Regions from separate parts of the Mesorhizobium sp. M1334 genome, predicted to be linked through region 2. Evidence: predicted binding sites of a transcription regulator. Region 2 holds the regulator's gene; the other holds the start of a gene.

Region 1 (7,657 bases), on a different contig from region 2:
CGCCTTCACCGCCGGCGGCGCCCTGCTGATCCTGCTTGGCAATCTGCTCAATCTGCAGAAAAAAGCCGCCAAACCTGCGGAAGTGGCGGCAGCGTAGCCCTGCGTTTCAATCGCCGTCGTCGGGTATGTTCAGAACGTGCCCACAGGCCTTGCAATGAACGGCGTCAGGCTCGTGCCGCTGCAGCCCGCATTGCGGGCAAGGAAAGAACACCTTGGTGGGACGGAAGAGCGCCTGTGCAAGCCGGACGAACAGCGATATGGCAATGATCATGGTGGCGATCGCGGTGAGCTTGCCGGCCACACCGGGCAGGACGATGTCACCGAAACCGGTCGTGGTGACCGTGGCGACCGTGAAATACAGCGCATCGACATAGCCCTCGAGACCACCCACGGTGCGGAAGAAGAAGGTGTAGACGAAACCCGTGATGACAAAGAGGAATGTCAGGAAATTGATGACCGCACGGCTCGCCTCGCGCCATCGCCTGAAGCCGCGCATCTCGAGAAATCGCCACAGCGCGCCGCTACGCGACAGCGACCACAGCCGCAGGATGCGCAAAAAACCGAGATTGGCCAGCGCCGTAGGCATCAGCAGAGTCAGCAGGATGAAGGCATCAATCCACGACGCCGGCTGTTTCATCAGGCGCAGCATGTCCTTGGAGGCAAGCAGCCGGGCAATCATGTCGGCGGCGACAAGTGCTGCCACGGAGTAGTCCAGCCAGAGGAACGAAGACGACTTCTGGATCACCGGCGTGGCGATGAAAAAGGCAATGATGGCAAGGTCGATGACAACAGCCGCAAGCTGAAACCGGAACGCCGCCGCTGTGCGCCCGTGATACAGCTTGCGCAACATGTCGCGCAGCCGGGCCAAGGCTGACATATCTTGGGCTCCGTTCTTGTCAGCTACCTTCATGACGATCGCGATAGCCTTCGCTGCGACAGCCGTCCAGTCGACAAGGCAGGCGGAAGCTTGCGCCATCCGACCGATCCCGGCGGTTGCGGCAAATGGCGCCAGCCGCGATCAAACCGGCCTTGCCTCTACAACGCTGATGCGTGGCCCCGCCTGGATGATCTCGGTCACCTCGAAGCCACCCTTTGCCAGCAGCGACTTGAATTCATCGGCCGTCCGCTCCTGACCATCGGGCGCGACCAGCATGTTGAGGTCGGAGAATTTGGCATTCGCCCCCTGATTGGGCGGCTCAAGCACGGCCTCAAAAACCAGCAACTTGCCGCCCGCACGGATCGCCTGGCGACAGTTTTGCAGGATCGCGACGTTGGTCTCGTCGTCCCAGTCATGCAAAATCCATTTGAGCAGCAGCGCGTCGGCCGCCACGGGCAGCTCGGCAAAGAAATCGCCTCCGACGATCTCACAGCGATCGGCGACACCTTTCGCCGCCAGCACCGAGGCGGCCGGCGCTACCACATGCGGTTGGTCGAAAAGGATGCCGCGGCTGCCCGGGGTCGCGGCCAGGACTTCGGCAAGCAGCGCGCCCTGGCCACCGCCGACGTCCATGATGACCGGAAACGACGAAAAATCATACGCCGCCAGGATGGCTGCCGCCACGCCGCGCGAATTCGCTGCCATGGCGCGATCGAAGATAGCGGACTCCTCTGGATGCTCTGCCCGGTATTCCCAGACGCCCTTGCCATGCGCGTGGCGAAATGCGTTCTTGCCGGTTTGGATGCTGTAGAGCAGTTCGCTCCACGCTTGCCGGTAATAAGGCCTTCCGACGAAGGCGGCCCAGGGTGCAGCGGAAAACTCAGCATCGGAGCGCAAGGCGGCGCCAAGCGGCGTTAGCGAGAACTGCCCGTCCTCGGCCTCGTGAAATATGCCGACCGCCGCAAGCGCCCGCAGCAACCGATAGAGCGCGCGCGGATGTGTGTCGGTCAGGCTTGCAAGATCTGCTGCCGAGCGCTTGCCGTCCTTGATGTGGTCGGCGATGCCGAGCGTCGCGGCGACCGAGATCGCCTGCGAGACGCGGTACCCGTTGACCATCCGTGTTAGTTCGAAAGCGGCTGCGCGTTCATCCATGGCGCCCCCCAATCGCCAAAACCCGAAGGTTTCGGTATTTTAAACCAGCTCCACTTCAACCACGCCCGGCACCGCGCGCATGGCTGACGCGATCTGAGGCGAGATACGATAACGACTGGGCAATTCGATCTCGACCTCCCCCTGGCCGTCATCCTTTATCAGCACAAAGCTTACCTGTCCCTCGCCCTTGACGGCAAGCTGGCCGGCAAGCGTGCCGATCGGTGCTGCGTCGCGCACGAAGATGCGTAGCGCTTTCTGGACGCGGCTTGCCTCGTCCTCCAGCGACTGCACGGTCTGGATGCGCAGATTGACGCCTTCCGGCCTGTCCTCGGCCGAAACGGTGATGACCACCGAGCGGCCGGGCTCGAGCAGGTCGCGATATTGCGCCAGTCCCTCGGAAAACAGCACCGCTTCATACTGGCCGGACGTGTCGGAAAACTGCACGACGCCCATCTTGTTGCCGGTGCGCGTCTTGCGTTCCTGCTTGGTGGTGACAGTACCAGCGAGCCGGCCGGCGGCCGCACCGCGTTTGACGGCGGCCGAGAATTCGGCCCAGGTCTGCACCCGCATTTTCTGCAGCGCCGCCTTGTATTCGTCGAGCGGATGCGCCGAGAGATAGAACCCGACCACCTGGAACTCGCGGTGCAGGCGGTCGGCGGCGAGCCAGGGGTCGGTCGCCGGCAAGTTGAGTGCCTGCGACTGTGCGCCCAGCGAGGCGCCAAAGATGTCGTGCTGGCCGGTGACGGCATTCTGCTGCGCCAAGGACGCCAGCCCCATCATCCGCTCGACGCCGGCCATCATCGCCGCCCGGTCGAGACCGAAGCAGTCGAGCGCGCCGGCCATGATCAGGCTCTCGAAGACGCGTTTGCCGACGATCTTCGGATCGACCCTTTCGCAGAAATCGGCGAGGCTCTTGAACGGTTTTTCGCCGCGCGTGGCGACGATGTGCTCGACTGCGGCATCACCGACGCCCTTGAGCGCGGCCAGCGAATAGAAGATGCGGTTCTCGCCGACCTCGAAATCCCGGAACGACGTCATCACCGACGGCGCCACCACTTCGATGCCGAGGCGCAGCGCATCCTGGCGGAAATCGGCGAGCTTGTCCGTATTGCCCATGTCGAGCGTCATCGACGCCGCCAGGAATTCGACGGGGTAATGCGCCTTCAGATAGGCGGTCTGGTAGGAGACGACGGCATAGGCGGCGGCATGCGATTTGTTGAAACCGTAGTCGGCAAACTTTGCCAGCAGGTCGAAGATGAAGTCGGCTTGCGGCTTGCCGACGCCGCGCTCGACCGCGCCAGAAACAAAGCGCTCGCGCTGCTTGTCCATCTCGGCGCGGATCTTCTTGCCCATGGCGCGGCGCAGCAGATCGGCTTCGCCCAGCGAATAGCCGGAGAGCTCCTGCGCAATCTGCATCACCTGTTCCTGGTAGACGATGACGCCTTGCGTCTCCTTGACGAGATGGTCGATCTTCGGGTGGATCGACGCCATCTCCTCCTCGCCGTGCTTTCTGGCGTTGTAGGTCGGGATGTTCTCCATCGGTCCCGGCCGGTAGAGCGCAACCAGCGCGATAATGTCCTCGATACAGTCGGGCCGCATGCCGATCAGCGCCTTGCGCATGCCGGCACTTTCCACCTGGAACACGCCGACCACTTCGCCGCGCGACAGCATGGCGTAGGTTTCCGGGTCGTCGAGCGGAATGTGGGCGAGATCGATCTCGATGCCGCGGCGGCGGATCAGCTTGACCGCCCTGTCCAGCACGGTCAGCGTCTTCAGGCCAAGGAAGTCGAACTTCACCAGCCCGGCCTGCTCGACATATTTCATGTTGAACTGGGTGACCGGCATGTCCGAGCGCGGATCGCGGTACATCGGCACCAGTTCCGACAGCGGCCGGTCGCCGATGACGATGCCGGCGGCATGAGTCGAGGCGTGACGGTACAGACCTTCCAGCTTCTGCGCCGTGTCGAGCAGCGTCTGTACAATCGGCTCGCGCTCGGCCTCCTCGGCAAAGCGCGGCTCGTTGGCGATGGCGTCGGCGAGCTTGACCGGATTGGCCGGGTTCGACGGCACCATCTTGCTCAGCTTGTCGACCTGCCCGTAAGGCATCTGCAGCACGCGGCCGACGTCGCGCAGCACGGCGCGCGCCTGCAGGGTACCGAAGGTGATGATCTGGCCGACCTGGTCGCGGCCGTATCTCTGCTGGACGTAGCGGATGACCTCCTCGCGCCGGTCCTGGCAGAAGTCGATGTCGAAGTCGGGCATCGACACGCGATCGGGATTGAGGAAGCGCTCGAACAGCAGCGAAAAACGCAGCGGATCGATGTCGGTGATGGTCGTCGAATACGCGACCAGCGAGCCGGCGCCTGATCCGCGGCCCGGGCCGACCGGAATGCCTTGCGCCTTGGCCCATTTGATGAAGTCGGCAACGATCAGGAAATAGCCGGGATATTTCATCTTCTCGATGACCCCGAGCTCGAAATCCAGCCTCTCGCGATATTGCTCGACTGTATAGCCGGGCGTCGGCCCGTGCGCCGCCAGCCGCGCCTCCAGTCCTTCATGCGCCTGCCTGGCAAGCTCCTGCGCCTCCGCCTTGACCGCCGCATCGGCGTCGGCGACATCGCGGCCGGCAAAGCGCGGCAGGATCGGGTTTCGTGTCTTCGGATAGTAGGAGCAGCGCAGTGCGATCTCGACGGTGTTGTCGATCGCTTCCGGCAGGTCGGCGAACAGCCTCGCCATGTCGGCCTGGCTTCTCAGGAAATTGTCGGGCGACAGGCGGCGGCGATTATCGGCCGCAACCACGGAGCCTTCGGCGATGGCGATCAGGGCGTCATGCGCCTCATAGTCTTCACGAGAGAAGAAAAACGCTTCGTTGGTGGCAACCAGCGGCAGATCGTGGCGGTAGGCGAGATCGACCGACGACTGCTCGATCGCGCGGTCGTAGCCGGAGACCCGTTCCAGTTCGACATAGAGCCGGTCGCCGAACAGGCCCTTGAGCGCCAGCAGCCGGGTCTCGGCTAGTTCACGGCGGTCCTCTTTCAAGGCATTGCCGATCGGACCGCGCGGCCCGCCGGTAAGGCAGATCAGACCGTCGGAATGGCCCTGCAGCATCTCGCTCGTCAGATGCACCGCCTCGCCGGGCGGTGTCTCGAGGTAGACGCGGCTGACCAGCCTGACCAGATTGCCGTAGCCGGCCTCGGTGGCGGCGATCAGGACCACCGGCCGCATCTCCGGCCCCTGCCGCCTGCGGTCGCGCTGGCTGTCGTTCGCCTCACCGGAAAAGGCGAGGTCGATCTGGCAGCCGATGATCGGCTGGATGCCGTCCTTCACTGCCTTTTGCGCGAATTCCAGCGCACCGAACAGATTGTTGGTGTCCGTGACGGCGATTGCCGGGCATTCGTCCTGCACCGCATGGCCGACGATCTTCCCGAGTTGCAAGGCACCTTCGAGCAGCGAATAGGCCGAATGCACGCGCAGATGAATGAACCGACGCGCCGCCGCCTCTGCCCGCGATGCCTTTGCATAGGCCTCGCGCAGCAAGGGATCGCGTGGAAGTCTCTCATCCGCCATGTTTTTTTCGCGCCGCCTAACAGGGACTCAGTCGATCAAGATGTATTGTCCGGCACCGGGTAACACGAGTCCAGCAGAAGCGATTGGGGCTTTGGACGTTTAGAGCAACCGCCGAAGCTGCCGATCTCCCCCCTCGTGGGGGAGATGTCCGGCAGGACAGAGAGGGGCGCAGTCCCGCCAACCTCAGGCCGGAAACACAAAACCCGCCACAGCGGGCGGGTCGTTGGAGCCATTTAGCACCATATGCAAATTATTAGCATAGCTGCCGGCACAAAGCAAGAACAAAAGACGTTGTGAGGGCAAAAAAAGCGAATTCCGCACGCCCCTCGCCGTGTCCCTCCTCAAGCGAGCGTGCTCAACCAATTGCAGGATCGCGTTCCCTCGCTCCCCCTCCGTCCCGCCAACCTCAAGCAGATTACAGCCTCACGCGAATTCCATGATCACCGCATCGACGGCAAGGCTGTCGCCGGGCTTGGCGTTGAGCTTCGAGACGATGAGGTCGCGCTCGGCGCGCAGCACGTTCTCCATCTTCATCGCTTCGACCACGGCAAGCGTCTCGCCGGCCTTGACCTCCTGCCCCTCGGCAACGGCGATCGACACGACGAGGCCAGGCATCGGGCAAAGCAGCATCTTCGAGGTATCCGGCGCCACTTTTTCCGGCATCAGCCTTTCGAGTTCGGCGGTGCGCGGCAGCATGGCGCGGGCTGTCACCGAGATGCCTTTCCAGGCGATGCGGAACCCGTTCAGCACCGGCCTGACCTGCGCCGCGACCTTGCGGCCGCCGACCGTGCCGCGCCAGATGAGATCGCCCGGCCGCCAGTCGGAGTTCACGGTCAGTGCCTTGCCGTCGATTGTGAGGTCGAGCTCCATCGGAATGGAAATCATCCCTTCGACGATGGCGACCGAAAGATAGTCCGGGCCGATCTTCACCACCCAATCGCGTTTCAACGCGCCGGAATGCGGCGCCAGCCGCCCGCCCAGCCGGTCGAGCCGGTCGCGGCGCAGCAGTTCGACCGCGGTTGCGATCGCGGCCAGTACCGCGTTTTCTTCACTGTTCGGCGCAATGGGCGCGAAGCCGTCGGGATACTCCTCGGCGATGAACCCGGTCGATATCTGACCTTCTCGCCAGCGCGGATGCTGCATCAGCGCCGCCAGGAACGGTATGTTGTGCTCGATGCCGTCGACGACGAAACTGTCCAGCGCCTCCGACATCGCGTCTATCGCCGCTAGCCGTGTCGGCGCCCAGGTGCACAGCTTGGCGACCATCGGGTCGTAGAACATCGAGATTTCCGAGCCTTCGGTGACGCCGGTATCGTTGCGGATGACGATTTCGCCAAATTTTCCCTCTTTCGGCGGCCGGTATTTCGTCAGCCTGCCGATCGACGGCAGAAAGTTGCGATACGGATCTTCGGCATAGAGGCGGCTTTCCACCGCCCAGCCGTTCAGCTTGACGTCGCTCTGCTTGATGGCGAGCTTTTCGCCGGCCGCCACGCGGATCATCTGCTCGACCAGGTCGATGCCGGTGACCAGTTCCGTCACCGGATGCTCGACCTGCAGCCGCGTGTTCATTTCCAGGAAATAGAAGTTCTTGTCGCTGTCGACGATGAACTCGACCGTGCCGGCGCTCTGGTAGTCGACGGCCTTGGCCAGCGCCACCGACTGCTCGCCCATGGCTTTGCGGCTCTTGGCATCGAGGAACGGCGACGGCGCCTCCTCCACGATCTTCTGGTTGCGGCGCTGGATCGAGCATTCGCGCTCGCCGAGATAGAGCGTGCTGCCATGCGCGTCGGCGAGCACCTGGATTTCGATATGGCGCGGATCGACGATGAACTTTTCGATGAAGACGCGGTCATCGCCGAACGAGCTTTTGGCCTCCGACCGCGCCCGGTCGAAGCCGTCGCGCACCTCTGCCTTGCTCCAGGCGATGCGCATGCCCTTGCCGCCGCCGCCGGCCGAGGCCTTGATCATCACGGGATAGCCGATTTCGCCGGCTATTCTTTCGGCATGGGCGGCGTTTTCGACGACGCCGAGCCAGCCGGGCACCGTCGACACCTTGGCCGC
Region 2 (7,657 bases):
TTCATGTAGCATAGGAGGTCGAGGGCGCAAGGGGCAGACCCGATGGCTGTGCGAGGCCGTGGTGCGGGCGAGGGCGAGGACGCTGGCAGCGGCGTCAGCGAACGCTTGCTGTTCGCCGCTCCCCTGCCTGTCCTGCCGGCACCGGCATTGCTGCCCGCTCCGCGCTTCGATGCTCCGTCGCTGCCGGCCAGCGACCTAGCAACGGTTCCGGTGCCTGCGTCCGAGCCCATCGTGCGCCTACGCCGGCGTTTCCGCCTCCCGTCACCGTCCCGCATCCGCAACAGCGTAACCTCGGCAGCCGGCCTGGAACTCGACCGTGGCGTCGCCTTCCTGCTGGTGCCGGTGTTCCTCGCATGCGGGGTGGTCGTATATTTCGCGCTGTCGGCGGAGCCAGCCTTTCCGCAGCCGATCGCAATCGTGCTCCTCGCGGCCCTTTGTGCCGTCATGTCGCGGTCATGGCCCAGAACCCGCCTGTGCTTCATGGTGGCGCTGCTCTGCGCGCTTGGCGTGCTTGCCGCCAAGTTCGAGACCTGGCGTGTCGGGACGCATGTGCTCGGTTCTGAAATCTCGACGCGGCTGACGGGTCGCGTCGTATCGTACGAACCCATGGCTAGCGGCCGCATCAGGCTGACGATCGATGTGATCTCAACCGCCAGGCCGACGCTGCGCTACATGCCGGAACGGGTCCGCATTTCGGCGATGAAGATACCGGCTGAGCTGGCCGCTGGTTCCGAGATCGCCGGCTATGTGCGGTTGCTGCCGCCGACCGGCCCGGTGCGGCCCGACAGCTATGATTTCTCCTTCGACAGCTATTTCGCGGGCATCGGCGGCAGCGGCTTCTTTCTCGGGAATCCGAAAGTCGTGGCGTCGGGCAGCATGCCGCTTGCCGCGCGGCTTTCTTCCGCGATCGAAGACGCGCGCGAATCCATCGCCGACCATATCCGCAGCCGCATCGGCGGCGCCGAGGGCGAGATTGCTGCTGCGCTGATCGTTGGCGTGCGCGCCGGCATTCCCGAGGAGATCAACGAAGCGATGCGGCGTACAGGCATCTACCACATCATCTCCATCTCGGGGCTGCATATGGCGTTGGTCGCCGGCACCATCATGGCGCTGCTGCGCGGTGCCTTTGCGCTGTTTCCCGACTTCTCATCGCGACGGCCGGTCAAAAAATATGCCGCCGCCGCCGCGCTTTTTTCGATTGCGGCGTACCTCGTCTTTTCCGGCATTGTGGTGGCGGCCGAACGCAGCTTCATCATGCTGGCGGTGATGCTCATCGCCGTGCTGTTCGACCGGGCCGCGCTCACCATGCGCAATCTGGCGATCTCGGCCATCGCGGTCATCGTAGTGTCGCCGCACGAGGTGGTCGGTCCGAGCTTCCAGATGTCCTTCGCCGCGACGGCGGCCCTTGTCGGCGCCTATGCCGGCTGGTCCGATTACCGCACCGGCAGGGCCACCACGCCGCCGCCCCGGCGATCGCCGCTACGCTTGGCCACTCGAAAGGTCCTGCTGGGCATGGGCGGCCTGGCGATGACCTCGATCATTGCAGGGAGCGCCACGGCGCTTTTCGCCATATGGCATTTCCAGCGCGTAGCGCCGCTCAGCCTGTTCGCCAATCTGGCCATCATGCCTATCGTCTCACTGGTCGTCATGCCCTTTGCCGTGCTCAGCGCGCTGGCGATGCCGTTCGGCGCGGATGGGCCTTTCCTCTACGTGATGGGCAACGGGCTGACGGCGATGATCGCCCTGTCCGGGTGGATCTCCGAGCGCTCGCCGATCGATGCGGTCGGACTGATTTCGCTGAGATCTGTCCTTTTGGTGACGATCGCCCTCGTCATTGCCAGCATGGCGACGACCTGGTTGCGGCTCGCGGCAATTCCTTTTGCGCTCGCTGGCTTGCTAACGACAACGCAGACGCGCGTACCCGACGTATTGATCTCGGAGGACGCACGGCTGGTCGCGCTGCCGATCGGCAGCGGTGAGCTCGCGGTCAACCGGGCACGCCCGAATGAGTTCACCATCGACAACTGGAAACGCGCGCTCACATCAGAGGCTATCGTCGCGCCGGAAACACCTGGAAAGAACGATCCGCAATTCGACATTGCCGATCCGGCCGACCTACCGCCGGGCATGCCGTTCATTTGCACGGACGGTCTCTGCCTCGCCAGGCATCCATCCGGCGCGATCATTGCGCAAGCCAAGGACCGCGATACCGCACGGCCAGCCTGCGCCTTCGCCAGCTTGATCGTCATCGACGACGCCACCGCCCATAATCCCTGCTACTACGACCGGCTGGTCCTCGTCGTCACCAAACGGCAACTGGCGCGCGCGGGAAGTGCGGCCGTCTATTTCGATCCACAAGCGGCAACACGCGCCGAAATCCGCTTCGCCGTCGAAAAATCATACCGGCCCTGGCACGTGCAGCGGAAATTTTCACGCGCGGCGCGCGGCCTGCCGCCATACCGCAGGGCCGACAATCCAAAAGCCGGCACCAAGGGCGCAACTCAGTAGCGGCGGATCAGCCCAACGAGCTTGCCCTGCACCTTGACCCTGTCTGGTCCGAAGATGCGCGTCTCGTAGGCCGGATTGGCGGCCTCCAGGGCGATCGAGGCGCCCTTGCGGCGGAACCGCTTCAGCGTCGCTTCCTCCTCGTCGACCAAGGCCACCACGATCTCACCGGGGCTCGCCGTATCGGCGTTGCGGATGATCACCGTGTCGCCGTCGAAAATGCCAGCCTCGATCATCGAATCGCCTTTGACCTCGAGCGCATAATGCTCGCCGCCCATGATCATATCCGGCGGCACCGAAATCGAATGCGTCTGGTGCTGGATAGCATCGATCGGCACACCAGCGGCGATGCGGCCCATTACCGGGATCGAAACGGCGGCGACGACATCATCGTCATTGCCGGCTGCAGGGACGCGCGACGATGTCGGCTTGCCCTGCCGAGGGGCACCTTGCCCAAGACTGCCCTGGATGACACTCGGCGAGAACTTGCGTGCCGCATTGAGGCCGGGGGCGATCGAGTCAGGCAGGCGTAGTACCTCCAGCGCACGGGCCCGGTTGGGCAAACGGCGAATGAAGCCGCGCTCCTCCAGCGCCGTAATCAGTCGGTGGATTCCGGATTTGGAAGCCAGGTCGAGCGCTTCCTTCATCTCGTCGAAGGAAGGTGGGATACCGCTTTCCTTCAACCTTTCGTGGATGAACATAAGCAGTTCGTGTTGTTTGCGTGTCAGCATAGCGACCCCCAACAGAATCAGAAAACAAACCCAGAACAGACACTATCTGTTCCAGTTGTGTTCCGCAACTGTTTAAAGTTTAATGAATACGTTAAGGCTCGGGAAACAAACGACGTCCCCTACCGGCGTACCGTATTTTCGCCGCCGCGAGCCTCATCGCCTTGATTCTGCTTTCGTTTGCGCCCTTCTGGCGTCCCGGAAGGGCGCATTGGCATCGGCCGTCCGCCGGCAAAGGGCACGGAAGTGAACCCCTATCGAATGTGCGGTTTGGTCAATGCACCGTGAACGAAACGAACTCAAAGCGCCAACCTCGGGGTTAAGTCCCGGTTTCCACCGCCTGCTGCTTCTCGCCGGTGGAGCCTTGCTACGCGCTACCCGGTAATGGAAGAACAGTTGATGCGTGTCCGGCGTTGCGTTGGATTTTGGGGGAGCAGGCAAATCATGACGGGAATTCCCGATCTCGTGGCCGTAAAGGCGATGGATGCCGCGGATCCGCTGGGCGCGATACGTGACCGCTTTGTGCTGCCGCAAGGAGTGATCTATCTCGACGGCAATTCGCTAGGAGCTGCTTCACGTGCCGCTTTCGATGAACTGTACAAGGCCGCGACCGAAGAATGGTCGCATGATCTCATCCGCGCATGGAACACGGCCGGCTGGTTCAACATGCCGCTTGAACTTGGCGACCAGCTCGGGCGCCTGATCGGCGCCGCGGCCGGCCAGACGGTGGTCTGCGACACGACGTCGGTCAACATCTACAAGCTGTTGCACGCAGCCATGGCCATGCGACCGGAGCGGCAGGCCATCGTCGCCGAGGGCGATAGTTTTCCGACAGACCTCTACATGGCGGAGGGTGTGGTTTCGACGCGAAAAGATGCGCTGCTGCACCTCTCGGGGGTCGACGCGCCGACCATTGAGGAGCTGATCGACGAACGCACCGCCGTGGTGCTGGTCAACCACGTCAACTACAAATCGGGCGAACTGCGCGACATGCCGGCGCTGACGCGCAGGGCCCAGGAAGCCGGGGCGATGATCGTCTGGGATCTCTGCCACACCGCCGGCGCGATGCCAGTCGAACTCGACAAAGCCAACGCCGATTTTGCCGTTGGCTGCACCTATAAATATCTGAATGGCGGCCCGGGCGCGCCTGCCTTCATCTATGCGGCTGAGCGGCATCTTTCCGATATCCAGCAGCCGCTCACCGGCTGGTGGGGCCATGCACGGCCCTTCGCCTTCGAGCCAGGCTATGCGGCCGGCACCGGCATCCGCCGGTTTCTGTGCGGCACCCAGCCGATCCTTTCGATGCGCACGCTGAAGGGCGCGCTCGACGTCTGGGACGATGTCGACATGACTGCGGTGCGCAAGAAGAGCATCGCACTGGCCGATCTGTTCATCGAGCTTGTCGAGGCAAAGTGCGGCGCTTACGGGCTAACGCTCGAAAGCACGCGCGACGGGGAAAAACGCGGCAGCCAGATTTCATTCATGCATGAGCATGGCTACCAGATCATGCGCGCGCTGATCGAACGTGGTGTGATCGGCGATTTTCGCGCGCCATCGACCATGCGCTTCGGCTTCACCCCGCTCTATGTCGGCTATGCCGATGTCTGGCAGGCCGTCGAAGTGCTTGAGGACATCCTGCGCACCGGTGCGTGGAAGGATGCGCGCTTCGCCATCAAGGCGGCTGTCACTTGAGATTCATGCGAGAGCTGGAATCGTGAGGCTGGCGACGACGCGCCGCGCGATGCTCGCGGCTAGGTTGCAAGGCCATATTGCAAGGGAGGGCGCCGGGTGTTCGAACGTCACATTGCCGATTGGGACAACGCCTATGCCAACGGCGCCAACATAGCCGGCAGCGATCGCTGGCCGGCGGCCTGGGTCGAGCCCGCGCAGGTTTTCCGCGAGGCGCTTTCGACCGAGGGCAGGGCGCGGCTCGACCTGGCCTATGGCGATAACCCACGCAACCGGTTCGATCTTTTCCTGCCGGCCACCAAGCCGAAGGGGGTCGTGGTGTTCGTCCATGGCGGCTACTGGATGGCATTCGACAAGAGTTTCTGGTCACATCTTGCCGCGGGCGCTGTTGATCGCGGCTATGCAGTTGCCATGCCGTCCTACACGCTCTGTCCGCAGATACGCATTGGCAGCATCGTCAAGGAAGTCGGCGCGGCGATAGGCAAGGCGGCGGCGATGGTCGCAGGGCCGCTGATGCTGACCGGGCACTCGGCCGGCGGCCATCTTGTTAGCCGGATGGTTACCAGGACGACGCCGCTGGCGCCCGAAGTGGTCCGGCGCGTTCGTCACGTGGTGTCGATCTCGGGGGTGCATGATTTGCGCCCGATCATGCGCACCGGCATGAACGAGACGCTGGCGATCGATGAGGCCGAGGCGCAGGCCGAAAGTCCGGTGCTGCTGCGCCCGATGGAAAAGGCCCGCCTGACCTGCTGGGCCGGCGGCGGCGAGCGCGCCGAATTCCTGCGCCAGAGCGCGTTGCTGGCCAACATCTGGATCGGCCTGGGTGCCGCGACCAGCTCCGTAGTCGAGCCCGACCGGCATCATTTCAACATCATCGACGGTTTGGCCGATCCAGACCATCCGCTGACCCGGACCTTGATTTCGGAGTGAGGCAGGTTCAGCGTAGCATCAGCACGTCGCAGGGGGAGCCCGCCGCCGCAGCAGGCGCGAACGGCGCGCGGACGATCAGCCCGTTGGCATCGGCCAGCATTTTCAGCATCGAGGAGTCCTGGATGCCGAACGGCGTCGCCACGAGCGCACCAGCGTCGTCTGTGACAACAGCCCGCACATAATCTTGCCTGAGATCGTTGGCCGGCATGGCAGCACCGAGCCGTGCCCGACGGATATCCTGCTGAAAGGCGCGGCCGCCGAGCCGTGCCAGCAGCGGCTTCAGGAAGAGCTGAGCGCAGACCAGGCTCGCCACGGGGTTGCCGGGCAGGCCGATGCAGCGAACGTCGCCCAGCCGCCCGAACATCAGCGGCTTGCCCGGTCGCATGGCGATCTTCCAGAAATCGAGCGTCATGCCTTGCCCGGTCAGCACGTCATGGACGAAGTCGTGGTCGCCGACCGAGGCACCGCCCAGCGTGACGATGACGTTCGCGCCAGCCTTCACGGCCTTTTCAACCAATGCCGCGATCGCCTCCCTGCGGTCCGGCGCGATACCGAGGTCGAGCGCCCGCGCATCGACCGACTGTGCGGCGGCAGCGACACCATAGGCGTTAGAGGAGATGATCTGGTCGGGGCCAAGCTCGCTGCCCGGCGGCAGCAATTCGTCGCCGGTGGCGATGATGGCGACCAGCGGCCGTTTGACCACGCCGACCTCGGGGTGATTGGCCGATGCCGCCAGCGACAAGGCGGCCGAATCGAGCAGGCGGCCTTTGGGCAGCAGGACATCGCCCTTGGCGAAATCGAGCCCAAGGCGGCGGATGTTGCGCCCCTGCACCGTCGGCTCTGTCACTTCGACGCTGCCGCCGCCGAGGTCGCGGACGTTCTCCTGGATGACGATAGTGTCGGTGCCTTCGGGAAGCGGCGCGCCGGTAAAGATGCGCACGGCCTGCCGCTGCTGCACCGTTCCGGCAAAGCCGCGTCCGGCCGGCGCTATGCCGATCACCGAAAGCCTTGCGGGTAGGGACGCGATGTCAGCCGCCCGCACGGCATAGCCGTCCATGGCGGAGGCGTTGAACGGCGGCTGGGTGCGGAGCGCCACAACCGGCTCCGCCAGCACGCGGTCGGCGGCATCCAGCAGCGCGACACGTTCGCCCGGCAGCGCAACTGCTCCGTCCAGCAGGCGCTCGAGCGCCTCGGCAACTGGGACCAGCGCCATTAGCGGCCTGCCTCGGTGGCCCCGGTGATCTTGTAGTCGCCGGATTTACCGCCGGTCTTTTCAACCAGCCTGATGCCGGAGATGACCATGGCGCGGTCGACCGCCTTGGCCATGTCGTAGATGGTCAGGCAAGCGACCGAGACGGCACTCAAGGCCTCCATTTCAACGCCGGTCTTGCCAGTGACGCGGGTCAATGCCGTCACCTTCAGGCCGGGCAGTGCGACGTCCGGCTCGATATCGACAGATATCCTGGTCAGCAGCAGCGGATGGCAAAGCGGGATCAGCTCATGCGTCTTCTTGGCCGCCATGATGCCGGCAATGCGCGCGGTGCCCAGCACGTCGCCCTTCTTGGCGTCGCCGGCGAGGATCACGTCCAGCGTCTCGGGCCGCATCGCGACAAAACCTTCCGCGACTGCCGTGCGCACCGTCTCAGCCTTGTCGCCGACATCGACCATGTTGGCTTCGCCCTGCGCGCCAAGATGGGTGAGGGCGGGCGCCATCTCAGACCGCCTCTGCCGGCGCCTTGCCCGTCAACAGCAGGCGCGTTGCCGCAGCCACGTCCTGCTGACGCATCAGGCTCTCGCCGACCAGA

What was found. The regulator LexA, encoded in region 2, represses DNA repair genes until DNA is damaged. The targets are predictions, from matches to a motif close to TGTTCNNNNTGTGTTCNG.
Region 1: dnaE (DNA polymerase III subunit alpha) is a predicted target of LexA. The motif match lies at 5,863-5,880, and genes of this name have one in related genera.

Annotation. Positions count from the first base shown of each region.
Region 1 is NZ_JAMYLM010000028.1:1,435-9,091, reverse strand. It holds gene NKH17_RS29045 (DMT family transporter) at 1-97, shown strand, start outside; gene NKH17_RS29040 (ion channel) at 107-910, opposite strand; gene NKH17_RS29035 (methyltransferase) at 1,019-2,029, opposite strand; gene dnaE (DNA polymerase III subunit alpha) at 2,069-5,596, opposite strand; gene NKH17_RS29025 (acetyl-CoA carboxylase biotin carboxylase subunit) at 6,020-7,657, opposite strand, start outside.
Region 2 is NZ_JAMYLM010000012.1:131,708-139,364, forward strand. It holds gene NKH17_RS20715 (ComEC/Rec2 family competence protein) at 43-2,508, shown strand; gene lexA (transcriptional repressor LexA) at 2,502-3,236, opposite strand; gene kynU (kynureninase) at 3,678-4,925, shown strand; gene NKH17_RS20730 (hormone-sensitive lipase) at 5,022-5,852, shown strand; gene NKH17_RS20735 (molybdopterin molybdotransferase MoeA) at 5,860-7,065, opposite strand; gene moaC (cyclic pyranopterin monophosphate synthase MoaC) at 7,065-7,565, opposite strand; gene trpC (indole-3-glycerol phosphate synthase TrpC) at 7,567-7,657, opposite strand, start outside.